3 regions of the Cohnella abietis genome follow, and region 3 is predicted to be linked to each of the others. Evidence: riboswitches for the same ligand, from Rfam matches in the RefSeq annotation. Region 3 holds a riboswitch; each other region holds the start of a gene.
What was found. A riboswitch is a leader RNA that binds a small molecule or an ion and turns the genes downstream of it on or off. The one in region 3 is predicted to bind cyclic di-GMP.

Region 1: linked by a shared signal. The riboswitch ahead of KCTCHS21_RS23145 (PilZ domain-containing protein) and the one ahead of KCTCHS21_RS12450 (transglutaminase-like domain-containing protein) in region 3 are both predicted to bind cyclic di-GMP.
Region 2: linked by a shared signal. The riboswitch ahead of KCTCHS21_RS03760 (transglutaminase domain-containing protein) and the one ahead of KCTCHS21_RS12450 (transglutaminase-like domain-containing protein) in region 3 are both predicted to bind cyclic di-GMP.

Annotation. Positions count from the first base shown of each region.
Region 1 covers NZ_AP019400.1:5,212,548-5,215,828, forward strand. Annotated here, with positions in the region: gene KCTCHS21_RS23145 (PilZ domain-containing protein) at 567-1,274, opposite strand; cyclic di-GMP riboswitch class I at 1,541-1,628, opposite strand; gene KCTCHS21_RS23150 (histidine kinase N-terminal 7TM domain-containing diguanylate cyclase) at 1,712-3,281, opposite strand, start outside.
Region 2 covers NZ_AP019400.1:932,777-936,057, reverse strand. Annotated here, with positions in the region: gene KCTCHS21_RS03765 (methyl-accepting chemotaxis protein) at 1-782, opposite strand, end outside; cyclic di-GMP riboswitch class I at 1,051-1,137, shown strand; gene KCTCHS21_RS03760 (transglutaminase domain-containing protein) at 1,218-2,336, shown strand; gene KCTCHS21_RS03755 (hypothetical protein) at 2,326-2,952, opposite strand; gene KCTCHS21_RS03750 (phytoene desaturase family protein) at 2,949-3,281, opposite strand, start outside.
Region 3 covers NZ_AP019400.1:2,937,149-2,940,429, reverse strand. Annotated here, with positions in the region: gene KCTCHS21_RS12455 (polysaccharide deacetylase family protein) at 1-837, opposite strand, end outside; gene KCTCHS21_RS12450 (transglutaminase-like domain-containing protein) at 1,132-1,938, opposite strand; cyclic di-GMP riboswitch class I at 1,952-2,031, opposite strand; cyclic di-GMP riboswitch class I at 2,094-2,174, opposite strand; gene KCTCHS21_RS12445 (class D sortase) at 2,245-2,913, opposite strand; gene KCTCHS21_RS12440 (collagen binding domain-containing protein) at 3,026-3,281, opposite strand, start outside.

The DNA.
Region 1 (3,281 bases), 2.3 Mb from region 3:
CCGCCTATCTCTTCAGCATACGACGCCAATCTCAAGAATTAGTCGGTACCTCCGCCTATCTCTTCAGCATACGACGCCAATCTCAAGAATTAGTCGGTACCTTCGCCTATCTCTCCACCCTACGACGCTAATTCCAAGATTTAGTCGGCATCTCCGCCTAACTCTTCAGCATACGACGCTATTTCCAAGATTTAGTCGGCATCTCCGCCTAACTCTTCAGCATACAACGTTAATTCCAAGATTTAGTCGGCATCTCCGCCTAACTCTTCAGCATACCGACTCCAGTTCCATGATTTAGTCGGCACCTCCGCCTAACTCTTCAGCATACCGACTCCAGTTCCATGATTTAGTCGGTACCTCCGCCTAACTCTTCAGCATACGACGCCAATCCCAAGATTTAGTCGGTACCTCCGCTCTTCTCTACTTAGTATAACGTCACACCAAATACGTAGGTTGCAGGAATGGATGCCGAGCTTCTCAATCTCTCAAAACTAAAAAACAGGCCTCTGCGCAGGCCTGTCAATCATCCGATCTTCTCTACTGTTATTTATCGATTTCCACTTAACTCAACCGTTAAAAATCCGTTTCTTTCCTAAGTCCCGGCGAGTCTTAGCATGCTTCTCAACCTGTTGTCTTAAAATGAGTGCCCGTAATGGACGAAGCATTTCCGGCTCCAGAACATGCATTTTGGCACCACAGAGAACGCCATCCTCTTGTCGATCGCTACGAATGATTTCAAGCTCACAGCTAAACCCAATCCCAATGTGCACATTTGCCCTCAGCTTTGATTTAGCAGCAAAATGTGGCTCATACTTTCCTGAAAAGCTAATACCCGAAATGCTAATATCTTGAATGATAAGCTCAGCAGTTTGGTTTAACGGAAGCACTTCTCCGGAATCTTTAAGTACTTGCACAATATGAGCATTACCGGCAATTTCTACTCTTGGATGCTCTCGTCTCTCCTTGAAACGTTTGCTTAAATCCGGCGGCTGAAGCAGTGCAATTGCACCTTCATATTTAGCGAATACAACAGAAGACATAGACTGTATCCCTGCTGGCGAGTAAATCGTCAGTTTAACTGTTTCGCCAAGCTCAAACTGCTCATACTCATGAACCTCAACCTCGAAAAGCTCACCTTCTACATGTGTCATTACTCCAGTAGTCAGGAAGCTCTTGCCTTCTACCACGGTTCTACAGTGAAGTAGTATATTTAACGGGAGTAAATCCTTATCCAGCTCGGATCCAGCTGCATTGTTGTCATCGTCATATGTCATTCCCGCCAAACCACCTCTCAAACATTGTTTAATGCAAGTAAAACGGCTTCACCGTCCTTGGGACGGTAGTATACGTTTGTATCGAGCGATTAGATGAGTATAAGGAATTCAAAACTTATACTTTCTAATTGTTCAAGTAAAACGGCTTCACCGTCCTTGGGACGGTAGTATACGTTTGTATCGAGCTACCAAGCTTTCTAATCGCACAAAAAAAGGCGACCTCCAGATGGAAGCAGCCTGTTTCGCCTTATGTGTCCCTAGGGACCTTCGGCAGCCAGGCTGTCATCGTTCTTGCGAACATTAGACCCTGTGGCTTTGCGTCCTTGCTTTTCAGCAAGTTTGCCCTTAATAATCCGATAATCTATTATCATGATTGTATCATAATGTAAGAAAGTTAGTAACATTTATTTCTAGTAAACCATAGGAACGATCGTTCCCTATAGTGCCATAACAACACGGTTTCGTCCCTCATTCTTTGCCTTGTACAATGCTGAATCTGCACTGGAAAATACCTCACGCATATATTCCTTCGGATCATCAAAGGATAAATCTTCACTAGTTTCGGATAGAACCCCCATGCTAATCGTAACATGAACCTTTTCCGTTCCTGCGTCCACCCAATTATCACCGACAGCAATCATAATTCTTTCCGCCAATAGCTCCGCCTGCTCACGATTCGTATGAGGCAAATAGATCGTAAACTCTTCTCCACCGTATCTTGCTAGAATATCTGTTCTCCTTAGCTTTGTACGTACGATATCTGCAGTGCTTCGTAGAACCTCATCACCTACAAGATGACCGTATTTATCGTTAATCTGTTTGAAATGATCAATATCAAAAAGAACAATAGCAAATGGGATTTGATATCTCATATTGAGCAGTACCTCATGCTCCAACTGCTGCATCAAATACCTACGATTAAAGCAGCCTGTTAGCCCATCAGTTACAGCCATCTGCTCCAGCTTCTGATTGACTCGGAATAGCTCCTCTTGTATCGTGATCAATTCCAAATTACGTTCGTGCAGTGCTTCATTTTTGCGATTCATCTCCACGACAAGCTTGCGAAGCTCTGTAACGTCATGAAACGTAATAATACGTCCCAGCAACGTCTTGCGGTCGTCCACCACTGGCGAAATCTGAATAGATACATGCCGGCCACCATTTTCCGGTAGAGAAAATTCCATTTGCATCTTCTCATAGGGATGATGCAAGTAGCGGTACAGAAACTCATAGACCTCTCCTTGAGCCTGTAACGGAGCAAGAAATCTGTCCATCTCGAAAATTTCCCCTTTAGCTGATTGCACGAAAGGAGAAGCTCCGCGATTAACCTCAAGTACCTTGTCATTCTCATCTACAACGATAATACCGGTAGTCATATGCTCGAATATATCACGCTGTGCCATACTTAGAATATCAAACATTCCAAATCGATAGATAGCAATAACAAAGCATAAATCAGACAATAAAATGCCCGACGCCAGCAGTCCAGGAACAATTGGAAGCCATTGCGACAAGAGTACGTTAATAAGCACATCGAGAAGCCCAAACCCGGTTAAAACGAACATACCGATAAGAGCGGTTCCAAGCTGCTTACGTTGATTAACGGAGCTGACTGTTTTGAGAGCATGGAACATACTCATTAAAGCGGTAAAGAAATAGGCGAACTGAACGAGAACAAGCAACCAGAATAACGGCCCATAAACACGTTCTAAGTAATTGCCGGCTACAGGGGACATAAACAATCCATTCGGATTCCACAAAGCTCCGATTATACATAGCGCTGCTGGAAGAAGATACAATAAAGTACGACTGGCTTTTAGCTGAGCTGCCCTCCCGGTGAGGAAAAAAACGAAAATAAGCCAGCCTGGCCCCAGCAGCCCCATCGCTACAAATGAAGTATTAATGAAGAAAAGCTGGAACTGCGTATAGTCGGTCATCTTCACAGCAAACTGGCCCAAAGGCCAAAGCATCATCACAAAATGAAAGGCTAAATATACCTTATGAGTT
Region 2 (3,281 bases), 2.0 Mb from region 3:
CTTAACAGTTGGTTACCAGCGAGCTCCTTGAGATTGTTATTCAAGCTGTTGAATGAGGCAGTAAGCAATCCAACCTCATCCTTGCTTGTGACAATAACATCCTCCCCACTTAAGTCTCCATCTGCCATACGTTGCGCTTGCTCTGAAATTCGTATAATAGGTCGCGAGATATGAAGGGCAAAGAACGTTAGAATGCTGCTTCCTATTAGCAAACAAATTCCGAGCGTAATGACCATTGTTTTCATAATACTCTTCTGAACACCGTTATAATCCTGCTCATAAGAACCCGCTGCAATAACCCATCCCCACTCGGGAGATAAATTCGCAAACACAACTTTACTTGCTTCCTTTGTGGATTCCGGGAGAGGCCAGTCATAATGCGTAAATCCTCCGCCATTTTTCGCAGCTTTCACCATGTCCTGTATGTAGTAAGTCCCATCAGAGGCCTCTTTATCCCATATATTCTGTCCCTCAAGCTTAGGATGCGCCAATAGGGTTCCCTTTTCATCAAGAATGAAGAAATAACCGTTCTCTCCCAAATCGATCGCTTTATTAATTGTGCGTTGTCCATCCTTCTGTTTATCACCCAAAAGAATTACTCGTAAACTTTCCTGCGCTTCCTCCAAAGTCATGGACCCGTTACGGACGGAATTGTTCAAGGAGGTTAATACCTCACCGGCCATCTCTACGCTGTTCTTCAGCCCGTTCTCTAGCAGAGTGGTCGTCTCTTTCGTTATTTGGATGTAGGTTACTCCTCCTAAAACAAGAATAGGAACAACCATAAGCAAAGAACATACGAATAAAAGCTTTCTCCGTATAGTAATCTTAAGCCTCTTTCCAACCTTTTGTGATCCCATCATATTCCCTCCATGCTGCTTAGCCTCTATTGTTTGGTTATATATACCTAAATATAAGGGGTTTGAACTGAAAAACCAAACGATTGTCACAATTAAAAAAAGGTTTTATATCGTTATGAGTCAATTGTGTGAATGAATTCATAAATACTATTTGCTCGAAATAGTTCGTTTATTGTGGTATATTGCAAGCAATAACTATAAAAGGCAAACTAGTGGAAACGCTAGGACGCAAAGCTACGGATCTACAGACCATCAAGGTTACGACCGCCGGGCTGCCACGAATATTCCACACGCGGCAGACTCTGGAAATAGAGTCTTTTTTGTTTTATTTTTAACCCGTATGAAGGAGGTTAGGTCACTGTGAATATAAGATCAATTTTACTCGCATGTGCAGTTCTATTAGGGACTAGCTACATTACAGCAGAATTCAAGCCCTCAATAGTACGAGCAGCAGAAAGCTCGACATCACAGGATGAGCTTCAGCAAGAAATTATAGATGCGCTAAATGAGCGTCTCAGCTCACTTACTGTCACTTATTCCGCACCAAGAGCTACTCTAAAGCAGAATATACGAGACACTTTGAACGCAGCCGTTCAATCAGACGATTATATGCATTATACGGTTAAGACCTTTGGTTACGATGCTACTATAGAGGACGATACAGCAAATATAACTTTCCAGTTTACCTATTGGGAAACCTTAGCTCAGACGAATGAGGTTAAGAAAATAGTTGCCAAAACACTGGATCAAATTTTGACCCGTGGGATGAATGATCATCAGAAGGTTAAAGCCATTCACGACTGGATTGTTACTCGCGTCGCTTATGATACCCGCCTCATCGCGCACTCTGCTTATGATGGTCTTGTTAACGGCAAAACCGTCTGTCAAGGCTACGCTGTCCTGACCTATGAGATGATGAATCAGGCTGGTATTCCGGTGAAAATCGTTGAAGGCACGTCGCGAGGGATTGCTCATACCTGGAACCTAGTCCAGCTAGACGGCAAGTGGTACCATCTTGACACGACTTGGGATGATCCCGTGCCAGATGTTAAAGGTAGAGTGGATTATAGCTATTACAATTTAACGGATGCTCAGATTGAGAAAGACCACAGATGGGAAAGGTCCTCCCTTTATCCTAAAGCTGTAACTTCGTACGATCAGACACTAAGCTCGCTAGCCAAAAAAGATTCGTCCAAGGCAGCCTTCTATAATAAGCTATACGAGCAGTTGGGTTATCTCTATCTCACCGACGCCTATACAGCAACAAGCTTAAAGAGTCTAACAGACAAAATCACCGCAGCGGTAAGCAAACGCCAGAAGGAATTGGTTATTCGATATACAAGAGGGGCCACCCTTATGTCCGACATGAAAAAAGCTTTCGCCGCCCAGAAGGGGCTCTCTGGCGTCAGTTATACGTATGAAAACTATACCCGGTCCGGAACTAACGACAAGCTTCTTCGTATAACTCTTAAATATTAAGACGGGGCTGTGCATATTGTAATATGGCTATTGCAGCCCGTTCCCGACGATCCATGTCCTCACTGCGCATAGCCTGACTTAGTATATGGAGCGCTTCCTCAACAAGCTTCGGGTCGACTCGCATCTGATTTCCCGTTTCTTCCAATGACTTAGATAACCAGCTTTCTATTAAAGTGGAGGTAACGGGCAAACCAAATCTCGATACGTTGCTAGAATGGTTGAGCAAATGCTGCAGCTCGCCTTTCAGCTCTAAGCGAGGAAGACTCTTTAACCAAGTTACTCCTCTCCTATGACTCCCATCTACTTCTTCAGCTTCAAGACTGCCTACATAAAAATAATCACCTAGATCACCCAAATGCACCTCGTCCTCATCGCCAACTATGACATAATCTCCATCCGTCATGTCATGTACGAAGGTGCTAACCTCCTCCAATGCAGCTTCTAGCTCTTGGCCATGAACATTATAGACACTAGCTAAGCGCTCCTTCAATTCCTCCCTGCTCGAATTTTCCAAGTCGCCTAAGCCTGACCAGCCAATACTTACATAGTTATGCTCGAGGTAAGCCGCCATGCGATTGACCCCATCTGTAGTCGATTTCATCTGAAACAAGTTCATCGGTTAATCCTCCTAGCCTTATTTGGGTTCCGTCCCATTACCGCACGGGCTGCATAAAATCCGCTTAGCGCTGCTGAGAGTGTTCCGGGCCCGGGGAATACTTGCTCGCCTGCAAACACTAACGCCGGATGAGCTCCCTTACTGCCACTAGGCTTACGAATGGCATTACGGACGGTAAGTGGAAAGCCTCCCACTCGGCTTTTACCGACATACTTCTTATAAGTCGTTGGTGTTCCAGCCTGTATATGTATTAAATGCTGACGAAATTCTGGATAAACCTTCTCGACCTCACTCACGATTGCCGTAATCATACTCTCTTTAGCCAAGTT
Region 3 (3,281 bases):
ATTTAGATTAGCTTTTGCTGCATCGTATCCCTTGATCATTTCTAAAGGTTTTTTCTCTCCGCCAAGCTCCATTAACTTACTTAGAGGAATAAACTCATAGCCCACATCTGAAGCAGCCTTGACGAAGATTGGAATATCATCAACGACATCCATAATTTCTTCTGTATCTATATTAATAATGCCCCCACGATTAATATATTTTCTTACATATTGGCTTTTTTCTTCAGGGCTTTCTCCCTGCCAGTTATGTAGAAAGAAGCTGTATACAATTAAGGAATCCAGACCATTGTGCGCAGTTGCTAAAAGAACATCATCATTGTAATGCCCCGATTTTGTTCTGACATAACGGGGTGTTTTCCCTGTCGTCTTTCTAATAATCTCATTGCTTAAATGAATTTCTTTATAAATTTGTTCATAACTAAGTTTAGTCATATCTAATCGACTCAAAGTATTGTTCTCAATTTCGTGTCCTCTAGAAACAATTTCCTTCACAATATCCGGCTCTTCCGCCACTCTCATTCCAGGAAGAAAGAATGTTGCCTTTATGTGATAAACATCCAGTTCTTTCAATAGACGAATCATAGTAGCTTCGTCCCCCATACCACTAAAGGTTAGAGCCAGTTCCCTTTTAGCGGTGTAAACATTTGAAATCGCTTTGCTCATCTCACCATTATAGGGAGCAATTTCGGTATCTTTTGTCTCTTTAACATCGTCCGATGAGGTTCCACTCCCTCCGAACAAACCGCAACCCGATAACAATGTCAACACCAATAAAGCTATTAATAGTTTCGTATAGATTTTTTTATAGTTTGATGTCGAAGTCCAATTTCTTATCATTCTATTGCTCCTTCTGCAACTGTGCTCACCTTAATATTAGTCAAAATTCAACATTGTTACATAAAATTTTTACTTCTCATTGTTATTAATTTACTTACCAACATTAAATAGGTCTTTTTTACTAATATCAATATACTGATATACTACTATTTTACTATCAACTGTACAACTGTGACTTATTGTAACAATCTCATCTGAACAAATTCTATAATTTTTATAAAGAGATGTGCAATACAATAAAACCACCTCCTCTAAATCAGAGAAGGTGGTCCATATAATTCAAGCTTACTGATATTAGTATACTTTCGCTGCTACATATTTGCTGGAATCCTTATTCATGGTTACTGCTTTTTTGCCCGACAGAGCAGCATCAACAGTAGTATCAATAGTAATCCATTTGCCGTTGATGTACACATTGTTCCAAGCATGATACTCTTTCACATATTCAGATGTTCCCATTACAAGCTTCGTTGGAATCCCTACACTCCGTGTCATCGCTGCGAATAGTGTGGAATAATCATAGCAGATACCTTTTTTCGCCTTAAACACGTTATCAATGTTAGGAATATAATTAGAAGTAACGTTTTTAGCTAAGTTAGAATCATACTTGATCTCACTAATGATGAATTCATAGATTGCTTTTACTTTTTCTTCATCTGAAGCTTTATTCTTGGTTAGTTCAGCAGCTTTTTTAGTTGCCAGCTCTGATTCATTCCAATTAATATTTTGAATAGATCCTACATAAGCACTGCTAGAATCCTGTAAGTTCAAAGTAATATCTTTCGATTGAAGAAGCTTGTATTTGGTTCCTGAAGTGTTTTGCAACACTGAAATATTGTAAGTACCATTATCGGACTGTAAGGAAAAATATTCAAACTTGTTAGATTGATTTAAGTCATACGTGTAAGTAGTGTTGCCCTTCTTAATGAGAACTTTTAGCTTACTTCCCTTAGTAATATCATAAGATACTCCAACTAATCCTGAGTCTAGCTTTGTTTCATCCAACCAGTTGTCTGAGTTGCCCTCTGCTGCATAAGTACTAGCTGCACTAAACAGGGATATGAAGCATACGGCAATCAATATGAGAAATGATCTACGCATGAATAATCTTCCTTTCGGTAACTGGCTACCATCCTTGCGGAAGGCCCTTTAGCTTTGCGTCCCTACCTTTCGATAGGTTTGCCATTATCGTGTAAGTGTTTATTCATAGTGCAGATAGAGCCTGAACTACGATTATATAAGAAAAAGCCAATTCTTTCGGGAGCTGGCTGCCATCCTTACGGGAAGGCCCTCTAGCTTTGCGTCCCTACCTTTCGATAGGTTTGCCTTTGTCGAGCTTTGTCTTATAGGTTAAATTTAACAGAGTTTAATGAAAGAAGCAAGCGAATTGTTGACTATTAATACGAATTATAGCTTAGCTTGAACAATTAATCTCTTAGTTGGATTAATAACGGGATCACATGTAATTAAAGTAAGAATTTTGTCTCTATCGTTCCGTCCTAATACAGAGATATCCGTAGGCTCTACTTTCAATATATTAAATACGGTATAGACGAATTGCTCGTCATTAACCTTTACAGTGATTTCATCACCGACCTCTAATTCATTTAACCTATTAAAAAGTCTACCCTTTGTATGAGCTCTATGGGCCGCTATAGCTGCATTACCAATCTCACCAAGCTTAGTGGTCTCCTTCAGATGAACTGCTGAGAATTTCATATTCTCATTCGTTGCACCTTCTAGTATAGGAAGCTTTACTTTTATTTTTTTGATTTCAATGATTCCAATTGGCGGGGGGGTATTTGCAGCACTAGGCTCCGGAGTGGATTCCGTTTCAACTGGTGGAGATTCTACACTCTCTGTCTCTGGATCAGATCCCTGCATTAACAATTGTGTTAAATTATCGTTTTTCAATGCTAATTGATGATCAAAGTCATTTTCGTTTGTAGCAGAAATAGCTTGTTCCATTTCGGTTAACAGCTGCTCTTGTTTCCAGTCATAATGCCATTCTCGTAATATTGGAAATAATATAAGGCCAAACCCAACTATAAATAATAGTAAAGCTAACTTTCTCATAATAATTTACATCCTCCTTCCGTAATGGGTTCATTAATGATTCCTATACCTTCGAATGGATAAGGACTGTCGAGAATTCTCGACAGTCCTACCACTGCGCGCATGTTGATTATTATTTACGTGAAGAACGTCTCTTGCCAAAAAGAATAGCTGCTGTAACAACTAGACCTAAGCCGACCAGCTGCAGAGGAAGATTACTTTCTTCTCCAGTCTTTGGTAGATTTTTGACGCCACCAGGAATGTCAATTCCGCCTAATGGCACATCATCTACATTAATATCGTAGAAGGTTTCCTCTTTATTACCATCTTTATCTGTAACAGTGATTGAGAAGGTATCTTTACCGGTAAACCCTTTTTTAGGCGTGTAC